2 regions of the Arthrobacter sp. Y3223164 genome follow, and region 2 is predicted to be linked to the other one. Evidence: predicted binding sites of a transcription regulator. Region 2 holds the regulator's gene; the other holds the start of a gene.

Region 1 (8,444 bases), on a different contig from region 2:
GTATGGTTGGCGGCGTGGTTCCACGACGCCGTCTACAACGGCCGGCCCGGCGTCGACGAACAGGAATCGGCTGATCTCGCGGCTGCCTGCCTGCCGGCCGCGGGCTGCAGCGGCGAGGAGACGGCCGAAGTGGTCCGGCTGGTTCTGCTCACGGCCACCCATTCGCCCGGCCCGCAGGATCGGACCGGTGCCCTGCTGTGCGACGCCGACCTGTCCGTCCTCGGCGGAACGCCGGCGGAGTACCGCAGCTATGTCCGGGACGTCCGCAAAGACTATGCGCACGTGCCCGACGCCGACTTCGCCGCCGGGCGCACCGCCGTCGTCCGTGGTCTGTTGGCGCTGGATCCGCTCTACCGGACCCCGTCCGCCCGGGAGAAGTGGCTGGAGCATGCCCGGCACAACCTCGCCGCCGAGCTGGAAGCCTGGCACGAGAGGCCCGACTGGCTCGCTGCGGAAAGGGGTTAAAGGCCGCGAGGCGCGGCTCCCGTGACGGGAACCGCGCCTCGCTGAACCGTGGCCTGCTGTCAAGCCGAGGTGGTGGCGGGGAAGCTTAGAAGCCGCCCATGCCGCCCATCTCGTCGCCGCCCGGCATGGCCGGAGCGGCCTTCTCCGGCTTGTCGGCGACAACGGCTTCGGTGGTCAGGAACAGGCCGGCGATGGAGGCCGCGTTCTGCAGGGCAGAGCGGGTCACCTTGACCGGATCGTTCACGCCCGCAGCCAGCAGGTCCTCGTAGACACCGGTGGCGGCGTTCAGGCCGTGGCCGTCGGCCAGGCCGCGGACCTTGTCGGCCACGACGCCCGGCTCCAGGCCGGCGTTGAGTGCGATCTGCTTCAGCGGAGCGTCGATGGCAACCTTGACGATGTTGGCGCCGGTTGCTTCGTCGCCTTCGAGGTTGAGGTTGGCGAACGCCTTGGCGCCGGCCTGGATCAGGGCCACGCCGCCACCGGCGACGATGCCTTCCTCAACGGCAGCCTTCGCGTTGCGGACAGCGTCCTCGATGCGGTGCTTGCGCTCCTTGAGCTCGACCTCGGTTGCGGCACCGGCCTTGATGACTGCAACGCCGCCGGCCAGCTTGGCCAGGCGCTCCTGCAGCTTCTCGCGGTCGTAGTCGGAATCGGAGTTCTCGATCTCGGCACGGATCTGGTTGACGCGCCCGGCGATGGCGTCGGCTTCGCCGGCTCCTTCGACGATGGTGGTCTCGTCCTTGGTGACAACCACCTTGCGGGCCTGGCCCAGCAGGTCCAGGGTGGCGTTCTCCAGCTTGAGGCCGACCTCTTCGGCGATGACCTGGCCGCCGGTCAGGATGGCGATGTCGGCCAGCATGGCCTTGCGGCGGTCACCGAAGCCCGGAGCCTTGACGGCCACGGACTTGAAGGTGCCGCGCATCTTGTTCACGATCAGGGTGGCCAGGGCCTCGGCCTCGACGTCCTCGGCGATGATCAGCAGCGGCTTGCCCGACTGCATGACCTTCTCCAGGATGCCAACCAGGTCCTTCACGTTGGAGATCTTGGAGTTGACGATCAGGATGTACGGATCCTCGAGGACCGTCTCCTGGCGCTCTGCGTCGGTGACGAAGTATGCGGACAGGTAGCCCTTGTCGAAGCGCATGCCTTCGGTGAGCTCAAGCTCCAGGCCGAAGGTGTTGGACTCCTCGACCGTGACGACGCCTTCCTTGCCCACCTTGTCCAGGGCCTCGGCGATCAGCTCGCCGATCTGCGGATCTCCGGCGGAGATCGACGCGGTAGCGGCGATCTGTTCCTTGGTCTCGATTTCCTTGGCGGAAGCGATGAGCTCGGCGGTGACGGCGTCAACAGCCTTCTCGATGCCACGCTTCAGGCTCAGCGGGTCGGCGCCGGCAGCAACGTTGCGCAGGCCTTCCTTGACCAGGGCCTGGGCCAGGACGGTGGCGGTGGTGGTGCCGTCACCGGCGACGTCGTCGGTCTTCTTGGCGACTTCCTTGACCAGCTCGGCGCCGATCTTCTCGTACGGGTCGTCCAGCTCGATCTCCTTGGCGATGGAAACACCATCGTTGGTGATCGTGGGGGCGCCCCACTTCTTCTCGAGCACGACGTTGCGGCCACGCGGGCCGAGGGTTACCTTAACGGCGTCAGCGAGGGTGTTGAGTCCGCGCTCGAGGCCGCGGCGGGCCTCTTCGTCAAATGCAATGATCTTTGCCATAGCGGCTTACGTCCCTTCTGGACAATAGACACTGGACGCAGCTTTTGACGGCTGCTGGCCACCTGCGGTGCCCGCGACGGACGGCTCACGACGACGGCGGATTCGGTACGCCGCGCCGCTCACCTCACCGAGGTGGCGGGTTTCACTCCCTACGGGCTTTCTTAGCAGTCAGCCCGCGAGAGTGCTAACTCAATAATTAGCACTCGCAGGTGTCGAGTGCAAGCTGTTGGGCCTGCCGGATGACGCGCTTCTCCGGCCGAGATCCCCCTGAGCACCCCCGGGCCAACAATCAGGGTGGACCCCCATGGAAACGACAGGCCCCTCCCGCGTAGATTGGCAGGCAAGACAGCGCACGCGAACAATCGGCCCGGCACCGGGCACAGGTCGGAGAACCATGTCTGAATCACCGGACGAGAAGAACACCAGCAACCCCACCGAGCCCCTGGCACCGGGCACCAACCCGACTAGGCCGCTCGGCGGACAGTCGCCGTACGGCGCAGCGGGACAGCAATACCCGCAGCCCGGCCAGCCGGGTTACGGGGCTCCGGGGCAACAGCAGCCGGGCCAGCAGCCCTTCGGCCAGCAACCGTACGGCGCCCCGGGACAGCCATACGCGCAGCCCGGCCAGCCGGGCCAGGGCCAGCCCTACGGGCAGCAGCAGTACTACGGGGCTCCCCCGGGCTACTACTATCCGGAACAGAAGTCCCGGCTGATCGGCGGGCTGCTCGGCATCCTGCTGGGCGGCCTGGGCGTCCACCGGTTCTATCTGGGCCACGTCGCCATCGGCGTGGTGCAGATTGTCGTCACGTTCCTGACGTTTGGTTTCGGCGCCGTCTGGGGGTTCGTCGAGGGCATCATGATCCTGGTCGGGGCAGAGCCGTTCAAGCGCGACGCCCGCGGGATCCCGCTCAAGGAGTAGCCCGACCGGCGCGACGAACCGGCGCGACGAACCGGCGCGACGAAACCGGCGGCGGAGGCACCCCAGCCTCCGCCGCCGTCGTCATTGCGGGTCTGCTACGGGGCGACCCGGACCTCTTCTGCCTGCGGACCCTTCTGGCCCTGGCCGATCTGGAACTCTACGCGCTGCCCCTCATCGAGGGAACGGTAACCATCCATTTGAATAGCGGACCAGTGGACAAAAACATCGGAATTTTCTTCGTCCACGGTGATGAAGCCGTAGCCCTTTTCCGCGTTGAACCATTTGACGGTTCCCAGCGCCATAGCGTTCTCCATACTCAGTAGTTCCAGCCTGCCGTGTACGGTTCAGCGGCAGGATGGTTTCACCTTAACCGCGCAGCGGGGTGAAGTGAGCTACCGCACACTTAAATGTTATTGAGGCGTAACCGAAATTCCGCTTTGAGGCCGCTCCGCATGGGTAATAGGGCTACGGCGCCGCGGGCAGTTGGCGGCCCGGCCGGCGCGCAATCCAGGCGCACGGCCTATTGGGGGCCCGGCCTGGCGAATGCCTTACTGGCAGCCGGGCCCAGCGCCACCTTGGCGGCGCGGCGAGGAGAATGCCTTACTGGCAGCCGGGCCCAGCGCCACCTTGGCGGCGCGGCGAGGAGAATGCCTTACTGGCAGCCGGGCCCAGCGCCACCTTGGCGGCGCGGCGAGGAGAATGCCTTACTGGTAGCCGGGTCCCAGCGCCACGGTGACGTACTGCGAGACGTTGCCGTTTTCCTGCATCGCACTGATGCCCAGCAATTGGCCGAGGGCCCGCGCGTTGGCTTCCTGGCCCGGGTTGTAGAAGATCACCGAGCCGGCGAGCGGGGCACCGCCCCAGTTGTCCACGACCGCGATCGACCAGCCGTCCGCCTGCACCCGCTGCGACACGGTGCCGGCCAGCCCGGTCACGCCGGTGCCGTTGAGGATCATCACCGGGTCCTGCTTGTTGACCGCCGCGGCCTCTTCCGTGGGTTCCTCGGCTGGCTCCTCGGTCGGATCCTCGGTGGGCTCTTCCGTTGCCTCCTCGGTCGGCTTCGCGGCGGCGGTCGCTTCCGGCTCGGCGGTTTCGGTTTCCTGCGCCGTTGGCGTGGGCGAAACGCTGGCAGCGGGGGCGGCCTGGCCGGCGGCCGTGGTCGAAGATCCTCCGCCTCCCAGCAGCGGAAGCACGAAGAACGACAGGGCGCCAACTGCCAGCGCCAGTACCGCGGCCAGGACGATCAGGCCCAGGCCGTTGGACTTCGGCGTCGCCATCCGTGCGCGGTGCACACCGTGGCGGTCTGAAGTTTCAGGGACCTGGTCGAACTCATCCCGGGGGTACTTGCTCATCGCTTTCAGTGCATCCTTGTGGTGGCGAAACGGAAACCGGCCTACCAGGCCGTCCCGGATCTAGGCGTCGGTGCCCAGCCGGCGAGCAGTGCGCGCGCGCTGGCGGGACGTACGTAGTCTACGCAATCTCTTCACCAGCATCGGATCGTGCGCCAACGCATCCTCGGTGTCGATCAACGCATTCAGGATCTGGTAGTAGTGCGTGGCGGACATGTCGAACAGTTCGCGGATGGCCTGTTCCTTGGCTCCGGCGTACTTCCACCACTGCCGCTCCAGAGCCAGCATGCGCTGGTCGCGTTCGCTCAGCGGGCTGGCGTCGTCAACCTCGGCCTCGAGTGAAAAGGCACTGGCCTCGGCCGAACCCGCCACAACACACCTGCGCTTCCTAGTACTTGCTGACAGCAATCAATACCTCCCCCATGATAAAGGCGAATCACAGGCATGTCATTCACCGCCCCGGGCCGGTCCCGGCCCGGCGGGCGGCGTGCGCGACCGGATTGCCTGCCGGCGGGTGGTTTCCGCAAAGATGGAACTGTGAACTACGACGACGGTGCCCTCTTTCCGCTGCCAGCCCACCCGCCCGCCGCGGACCTTGGCGCCCCGTACCCGTTTGCCTCGCCCCGGGAGCTCTCCGCCGTGATTCATCCCGAGTGGGCCGAGGTTCTTGCTCCCGCCGAACCCCTGCTCTGGGACCTGGCCGCCTACCTCGACGGCGAGCGCGCCGCCGGAAAAACCTTGCTGCCCGCGCCGGCCAACGTGTTGCGGGCATTCCAGCGCCCGCTGTCCAAGGTCAAGGTCCTGATCGTCGGCCAGGACCCCTATCCCACGCCGGGACACTCGATCGGACTGGCCTTCGCCGTCGAACGGCACGTGCGTCCGCTGCCGCGCAGCCTGGCCAACATCTACCGGGAACTGCAGATGGACCTGGGCATCCGGCCGCCCCAGCACGGAGACCTGAGCGCCTGGAGCGACCAAGGCGTGCTGATGCTTAACCGCGCGCTGACCGTAGAGGAGGGCAAGGCCGGCTCCCACCGCAACAAGGGGTGGGAGCAGGTCACCGAACTCGCGGTCCGGGCGCTGGCCCAGCGCGGCGGCCCACTGGTGGCACTGCTCTGGGGCCGCGAAGCCCAGCAGTTGGCTCCGGTACTGGAGCAGGTGCCGCGGATCGAGACCGTGCACCCCAGCCCCCTGTCGGCCTCCCGCGGATTCTTTGGGTCGCGGCCCTTCAGCCGGGTTAACGAATTGCTGGCCGCCCAAGGCGCCGAACCGGTGCACTGGGAGCTGCGCTGAGCCGCGTCGTGCAGCCGGGCCTGAGCCGCGTCGTGCAGCCGGGCGACGTGGGCTGCCGGCTGGCAGACGCCGGAACGTTTTGTCCATGTTTTGCGCGCAGCTCCGGCGTCGCCGCAGGTCAAGGCCTTAACGGTTTCCAAGACATGGACAGTTTCGGCCAAACGTGGACAGCCGGGACCTTGCCCGGACCGCTGAGGCCAAGGGGTTCGCGGTGGGGGTCCGTGCGTTCCTGGGCGCGCGTGTGACCTTTAACATCCGCAAATTGGGATTACCCGACCGGTGGATTAGGTTCTCCTCAGTAGCAGTTTCCCTTCGTCAGGAGTAGTGCAGGATGCAGACACAACCGGCAGCAGCCCCGGCCCGTGCGGGACGGAGCGCTCGGCCGCCGCGGGTGCAGACGAATCTCCAGGTGACGCGCACCGAGTGGATTTCACAGCACATGGTCCGGGTCTACGCCGGCGGCGAGGCGTTCGATTCGTTCGCCGAACGGTTTGCCGCCAAGGACGCCACCGACCAGTACATCAAGATCATCTTCCTGGACCCCGCGCTCGATGTGGAACTCCCGGTCAACGTCGCGGAGCTGAAGGAAACCCTTCCGGCCGACAAGCTGCCCGTCACCCGCACCTACACCGTGCGCCGGCTGGACCGCGACACCCGCGAAGTCGTGGTCGACTTTGTGGTCCACGGCGACGAAGGCCTCGCCGGACCCTGGGCCGCGCAGGCCAAGCCGGGCGACTGGATGATGTTCAACGGCCCCGGTGGCGCGTACCGGCCCGATCCCGACGCCGACTGGTACCTTTTGGCCGGCGACGACGCGGCGCTGCCGGCAGTTGCCGCCGCCATTGAGGCACTGGCTCCGGACGCGCGCGGCCATGCCTTCCTGGAAGTGGATTCCGAGGCGGACGTGCAGGAGCTGGGCGCTCCGGCCAACCTGGAAATCCACTGGCTGTTCCGGCGCGGCCAAACGCCCGGGACCGCTACCCTGCTGCGCGACGCCATAGCCGGCCTGGACTGGCCCGACGGCCGCGTGGATGCATTCGTCCACGGCGAGCGCGACGAGGTGAAGTCCCTGCGCGATGTCCTGTTCAAGGACCACGGGTTGTCCCGCGACCAGGTCTCCATCTCGGGTTACTGGGCCTACGGCCGGGCCGAAGACGCCTTCCAGGCGGAGAAGCGCACGCCGGCGGGCCAGATCTTCCCGGAGAACTACCCGGCCTGAGCCGGGATCGCCGGGGGCTTTCTGCAACGATCCACCGGCGGACGGCGCCCACCGGGCGCCCATCCCCGACGCCCACCCCGGCCCCCGGTGCAGGGCAACCCATCCCGCACCCGGTGGATCCGGCGTCCTTAGCGGCGCCGGGCCCGCCGGTTTTCGTTCGAGCCCAGCCCCTTGGTGAACGGCCGGGCCAGGTTGTCGCCGAGCACGGTACCGCCGGCGATGGCCAGGATCACCGTCAGCGCACCGAACAGCCCCAGGATGCCGTTGAACGGCGCCTCCGAATTGACGGTCAGCTCGAAGATGGACCGGAACACGGACAGCCCGGGCAGCAGGAACAGCACGGCCGGCACCGCCACCACCAGCTGCGGCGAGCCCATCCGCAGGCCCACGATGCGCCCGAGGAACCCGATCACCACCGCCCCGACGGCGGGGCCGATCCGGTCGCCGATCCCCGCCCACACCGCGAGATCGTAGATCAACAGCCCGACCAGCCCGACGGCGGCCGTGGGCAGCAGCATGTTCAGCTTGGTCTGCTCGGTCATGCTGAGGGCAATGGTTGACACGACGAGCAGCAGCGCCCGCACCACGTAGGGGTACTGGCCCTGGCCCTCCACAAAGACTTCGGGCAGGCTGACGCCGAGCATCGAGCCGCCCACCAGCCCCACGGCGACGCCGGCGGCAATCGCAGCGAAGGTAAAGAAGGCCGAGAGATAGCGTCCCGACGCGGTGACCGGGAAGCCGTTGATCGCATCCTGGGTGGCGGAGACCAGCCGACCGGTCGGCAGGAGGAACAGGATGCCGCCGGCAATCACCAGCGACGGGCTCATCGGCACGTGCAGCGTCCAGAACAGCAGCGCCATGACGGTGGCCAGGCAGGCGCCGATGCCGGTGATGAAGAAGTCCGGCATCCGCCATTTGCTCAGCTTCCGCCCGACCAAACCCATCAGCACGGTGGAGATGCCGCCCACCAGGGCCGCGAAGACGCTGCCGCCGAGGAAGGCAATGATGAAGCCGGAGAACACGCCGCCGGCCGCGATGGCCATCCACCGGGCGAAGGGCTTGGGGCGCGAGGTGATCTCCTGCAGCCGTTCCTTCGCCTCGCTGCGCCCCACCCCGCCGTTGACGATGTCGGTGACCAGTTCGTGCACCAGGGACAGGCCGGCGTAGTTGTTGGTCCAGGACCGCACCACCCGCATCACGGTAATGGGAATCGTGTCCGGTTTGGCGTAGTTGATCACCACGGACTGGTTGGTGATGTCCACGTCGATGTCGCTGAGCCCGAAGGCCGCGGTCACGGCGATGATGCTGGTTTCCACCTCCAGCGCGCCGGCCCCGTAGCGGAACATGGTTTCCGCCACGTCCAGGGCAAAGTCCAGCGTGATGCGGGCGGAGGCATCGACCCCGGCCGTCTGGATCATCGGGTTCGCGTAGGGGCTGCCGGCCAGCCTCTCGACGATGCTCATCGGCGCGGTGGGCGGCGCCTCG
Region 2 (4,808 bases):
TCCGGAGCGCGCGGACGGTGAGCTGGCCTGAGGTGCCGGCAACGGCCTCCCCTACCAGCCGCCGGCCCCGCCCGTCGGCCAGATCGACGGCTTCACCCGGTTCGATCCGCTTGACCGTGACGGCGTGCCGCGCCTCGTCCCCGGCCAGGGTGAAGCTGTCGCCCGGAGCAACGTCGTCGAGCTCGCCCGGAGCTGTGAAAAACAGGTGGCTGGTCACGCCTAGAGGTTACCGAGCCGGTCCCGCAGGCGGGCAAAGACGCCCGTGCCGGAGGACGCCAGCTTGCCCTCGGTGTATTCCTCGCCGCGGGCACTGGCGAGCCGGCGCAGCAGGTCCTCCTGCTCCGCATCCAGCTTGCTGGGAGTCTCCACATGCACGTGCACCTGCAGGTCGCCGCGACCGTAGCCGCGCAGGTGGGTCACGCCCAGGCCGCGCAGGGTGAGGGTCTCGCCCGCCTGCGTGCCGGGCTTGATGCTGACTTCCTGTTCGCCGTCGAAGGTGTCCAGTGTAAGGTCGGTGCCCAGCGCGGCGGCGGTCATCGGCACCGAGAGCGTGACGTGCAGGTCGTCGCCCTCGCGGATGAAGTTCTTGTCCGGGTTCACGCGGATTTCCACATACAGGTCGCCCTGCGGGCCGCCGGCGGGGCCCGCTTCGCCCTGGCCGGCCAGCTGGATCCGCGTTCCGGTCCCGACGCCCGCCGGGAGCTTGATGGTCAGCGAACGCCGGCTGCGGACGCGGCCCTCACCGTTGCACTCGTTGCAGGGGTCGGGAATGACCGTGCCGAAGCCCTGGCAGCTGCCGCACGCGGCAGTGGTCATGACCTGGCCCAGGATGGACCGCACCGCACGCTGGACCTGGCCGGAACCGCCGCAGATGTCGCAGGTGCGCGGGCTGGTGCCGGGGCGGCAGCAACTGCCGTCGCAGGTGGGGCAGACAACGGCGGTGTCCACTTCGATTTTCTTGTTGACGCCGAAGACCGCGTCCTTGAGGTCGATCCGCACGTTGATCAGGGCGTCCTGGCCGCGGCGGGTCCGGGAGGCCGGACCGGCGCCGCCCGCTCCGGCGCCGCCGAAGAAGCTTTCGAAGATGTCCTGGAAGGCGAACCCGGACCCGGAGAAGCCGCCGCCGAAGCCGGTGTCGTTGCCGTTCTCGTTGCCGGTGGTGTCGTAGATGCGCCGCTTCTGCGGGTCGGACAGCACCTCGTACGCGTGGCTGACCTGCTTGAACTGTTCGGCTGCCTCCGGGCCGGGGTTCACGTCCGGATGCAGCTTGCGGGCCAGCTTGCGGTAGGCCTTCTTGATTTCCTCGGTGGAGGCGTCCTGGCTGACACCGAGGGCGTCGTAGTGGTTACTCACCTTGTAGTACTTCACTTCCTGGGGATCGGTTCACCGGCGCCGACGGCCGGTGCGGACACTGCGCGGCGTGTGGCTAGCCGGCGAGGATCCGTGACAAATAACGTGCGACGGCGCGGACCGCGGCCATGGTGGTGGGATAGTCCATCCGGGTGGGGCCGAGGATGCCGACCTTGGCCGTCGCGCCCGGGCCGTATCCGGTGGCCACCACGGAGGTTTCGGCCAGCGAACCGTAGGGGTTTTCGCTGCCGATGCTCACCGACATGCCACGCGCGTCCTGATGCAGTTCGGAGAGCAACTGCAGCAGCACCACTTGTTCTTCAAGAGCCTCGAGGATGGGACCGATGCTCAGCTGGAAGTCGACCGTGGAACGGGCCAGGTTGGCCGTGCCGGCCATCAGGATCCGCTCCTCGTTCGTGGCCGCGGCAAGCTGCGAAAGCTGCGACGCCAGGGCCTCGGCCGTGCCCGCCGGCCCCGCCTGCGGCGGCACCGGGGAGGTCTTCAGCAGCCCCGGCACTGCCGCCAGCGGCTTCCCGGACAGCACCGACAGGAATGCCGTGCGCAGCGTGGCCAGGGCATCCTCGGTGACGTCCGCCGGAAGCGCCGCGACATGCTGCTCCACCTTGCCGTTGTCCGCGATCAGCACGACCAGGGCCCTTTTGGGAGCCAGCAGGATGAACTCGATGTGCCGCACCTTGGCAGCACCCAGCTGGGGATACTGGATGACGGCCACCTGGTTGGTCAACTGGGACAGCAGCCGCACGGTGCGTTCCATGACATCGTCAAGGTCGTCGGCGCCTTCCAGCAGTTTCTGGATGGCGCGGCGCTCGGGGGCAGAGAGCGGCTTGACGTCCGAAATCCGGTCCACGAACAGGCGGTAGCCCTTGTCCGTGGGAATCCGGCCGGCACTGGTGTGCGGGGCGACGATCAGCCCCTCTTCCTCCAGCGCCGCCATGTCGTTGCGGATCGTGGCTGACGATACGCCCAGGCTGTGCCGGTCGACCAGTGCCTTGGAGCCCACCGGCTCACGCGAGTGCACATAGTCTTCGACAATGGCGCGGAGCACTTCCAGCCTCCGGACCTCGCTCACTGCACTCCTCCTGTCTCCAACTCGTCTGCGGACAGACCGTTAGCACTCAACACGTCCAAGTGCTAAGTCTAATACGTCGCCGCCGTTGTTAGCATTGTCGGGCGGCCGTGCCGTGAGGACGACAACCAGCAGAGGACTTAAATTTTATGAGCAGCTACGGCTGGGGCCCCCAGGATCTCACCGCCCCCAAGGCCCGGGCACTGCGCGAAATCGGCGCCGAACCGGGATTGGTGCTCGAGGACGCACAGAGCGGGTGGGTCGGCGCCGTCGACCGGGTGGAGAAGTCCGGCGGTGTGCATCTGGTGTCGCTGGAAGACCGCCGGGGCAAGGTCCGCTCGTTTCCGCTGGGTTTCGGCTTCCTCTTCGAGGGCGAGCCGGTGAAGGTGGTGCCGGCGGCGCCCGCGGCGAAGGCTCCCGTCCGGCAACGGACGGCCTCCGGTTCGGTCAAGGTCGAGGGGCAGCGGGCCAGGGTAGCGCGGGCCAGCCGGATCTGGGTCGAAGGCAAGCATGACGCCGAACTCGTGGAGAAGGTCTGGGGAGACGACCTCCGGGTAGAGGGGATCGTGGTCGAACCCCTGCACGGCGTGGACGATTTGGCAGCGGCCGTGGCGGACTTCTCCCCCGGCCCGCAGCGCAGGCTCGGCATCCTGGTGGACCACCTGGTCCCCAACTCCAAGGAGTGGCGGATAGCCGAGGCCGCCATGGCCGTGCCCGCGGCGGCGGGCAACGTACTGATTGTGGGCCACCCCTATGTCGACGTGTGGCAGGCCATTAAACCGGCGGTCATCGGCCGGTCCGCGTGGCCGGTGGTTCCGCGCGGCACCGATTGGAAGACCGGCATCCTCGCCGGCCTCGGCTGGCCGCACCGGACCCAGATAGACATCGCCGACGGCTGGAAGAGGCTGCTGGGCAGTGTTAACACCTATGCCGACCTGGAGCCCAGTCTCTTGGGCCGGGTGGAAGAAGTCATCGATTTCCTGACGGTTTGAGCCGGTTCCGTCGGGCGCCCCCGCCCGCGGAATGCACCGGGAGACGGGCTGGAACAGCTAGGCTAGGAACAGAAGTGAGCCGTCAGAAGATTTTCCGAAGGTAGGTCCAGTGTCCGAGAACTCTGCTCGTCAGCAGCAGCCGGAGCGCAAGTCCGCTCCGCGCCAGCAGTACCAGAGCGCGTCGGCGTCCGCTTTGCCCCTGACCCCTTCGGAGGACCGGCAATGGGCCACCATGGCGCACTTCGGCGGCATCCTGGGTTGCTTCCCGTCGCTGGCGATCTACCTGATCTTCAAGGACCGGGGTCCCTTTACCGCCCAGGAGTCCAAAGAGGCCCTGAACTTCACGGTTCCGCCCACGGCGGTGGCCATCATTGCGAACCTGCTGATCCTCATCCCGGCGGTCAGCGGACTCTTTGCCGTCATCGCGGCCGCCATCTGGGTCTTCCTCACGGTTTATTCCGTCATCGCCGGCGTCAAGTGCAACCGCGGCGTTCCCTACCGGTACGCCTACAACCTGCGCCTGTTTCGGTAGATCTGACATCCGGCCCCCACAGCCGCTCCGTTAGCGCTGCCGTTCCGTCAGCGCTGCGGCCTCCTACAGTGCCGCCCTCCTACCCTGCCTGCCGCGAGAACCGCTGGCGGGCGGTGTTCATCCCCGCCGCGATCGGCACGTGGGCGGTCGCCGCGGCCAGGCCGAAGCGCGGCATGTCGCTGTAGACACTCTCCCGGCCCCCCGGCACCGTCTCGTACGTTTCGTGCCACACACCGACGTCCCCGCTGCCGGCCGATTCGCGCATGAACCGCCGCCAGGGTTCCAGGTGCGGCGCCGAGCGGTCGGACGCGAACCGCTGCAGGTGTTCCGGGCTCTTCCAGTAGCTGAGCATGATCGTGGTGCGCCCGAACCATTGGTGGAAGCCCAGCAGGCCGGCCTCCGGCGATGCCGCCAGGTGCGCCAGCATCGCCGGCATCGCCGACGCGGTGCGCGCCACCTTGCCGATCTTCCACCAGCGGTTCGCCCGCATCCCGATGAGGAAAACCGTGACGCGCTCGACTCCCGGATCGGCTGTGAACCGTCCTGTGTGTACGTGTTCAGACATGAGCCGATTCCTTTCGTAACAGTGTTACAGAACATTGTTATGGAATACTGGGCTCATGGCAAGACCCATAGTCCACGATGATTCGCTGCGCCGCACACTCCTCGACACTGCCGCGGCCCTGATCGCCCGCGACGGCGCCCCCGGCGTGTCCCTCCGGGCGATCGCGGCGGCGGCCGGGACGTCGACGACGGCGGTGTACTCGCTCTTCGGCGGGAAGGCGGAGTTGCTCACCGCCATCCTCGACGACGGTTTCGCCTCCTTCGCGGCCTCCCAGCAGCGCGC

Evidence for each region. The regulator HrcA, encoded in region 2, represses chaperone genes, less so after heat shock. The targets are predictions, from matches to a motif close to TTNGCACTCGNNNNNNNCGAGTGCNAA.
Region 1: groL (chaperonin GroEL) is a predicted target of HrcA. The motif match lies at 2,341-2,367, and genes of this name have one in related genera.

The regions. Positions count from the first base shown of each region.
Region 1 is NZ_JBNHGF010000079.1:51-8,494, reverse strand. It holds gene AC5RUJ_RS06430 (DUF4031 domain-containing protein) at 1-465, shown strand, start outside; gene groL (chaperonin GroEL) at 551-2,179, opposite strand; gene AC5RUJ_RS06420 (TM2 domain-containing protein) at 2,574-3,098, shown strand; gene AC5RUJ_RS06415 (cold-shock protein) at 3,194-3,400, opposite strand; gene AC5RUJ_RS06410 (LytR C-terminal domain-containing protein) at 3,803-4,450, opposite strand; gene AC5RUJ_RS06405 (DUF3263 domain-containing protein) at 4,511-4,819, opposite strand; gene AC5RUJ_RS06400 (uracil-DNA glycosylase) at 4,985-5,740, shown strand; gene AC5RUJ_RS06395 (siderophore-interacting protein) at 6,072-6,959, shown strand; partial or broken gene AC5RUJ_RS06390 (threonine/serine exporter family protein) at 7,088-8,444, opposite strand, start outside.
Region 2 is NZ_JBNHGF010000198.1:203-5,010, forward strand. It holds partial or broken gene AC5RUJ_RS10625 (RsmE family RNA methyltransferase) at 1-217, opposite strand, end outside; gene dnaJ (molecular chaperone DnaJ) at 220-1,353, opposite strand; gene hrcA (heat-inducible transcriptional repressor HrcA) at 1,427-2,440, opposite strand; gene AC5RUJ_RS10640 (DUF3097 family protein) at 2,587-3,429, shown strand; gene AC5RUJ_RS10645 (DUF4870 domain-containing protein) at 3,539-3,961, shown strand; gene AC5RUJ_RS10650 (DUF4188 domain-containing protein) at 4,041-4,526, opposite strand; partial or broken gene AC5RUJ_RS10655 (TetR/AcrR family transcriptional regulator) at 4,582-4,808, shown strand, end outside.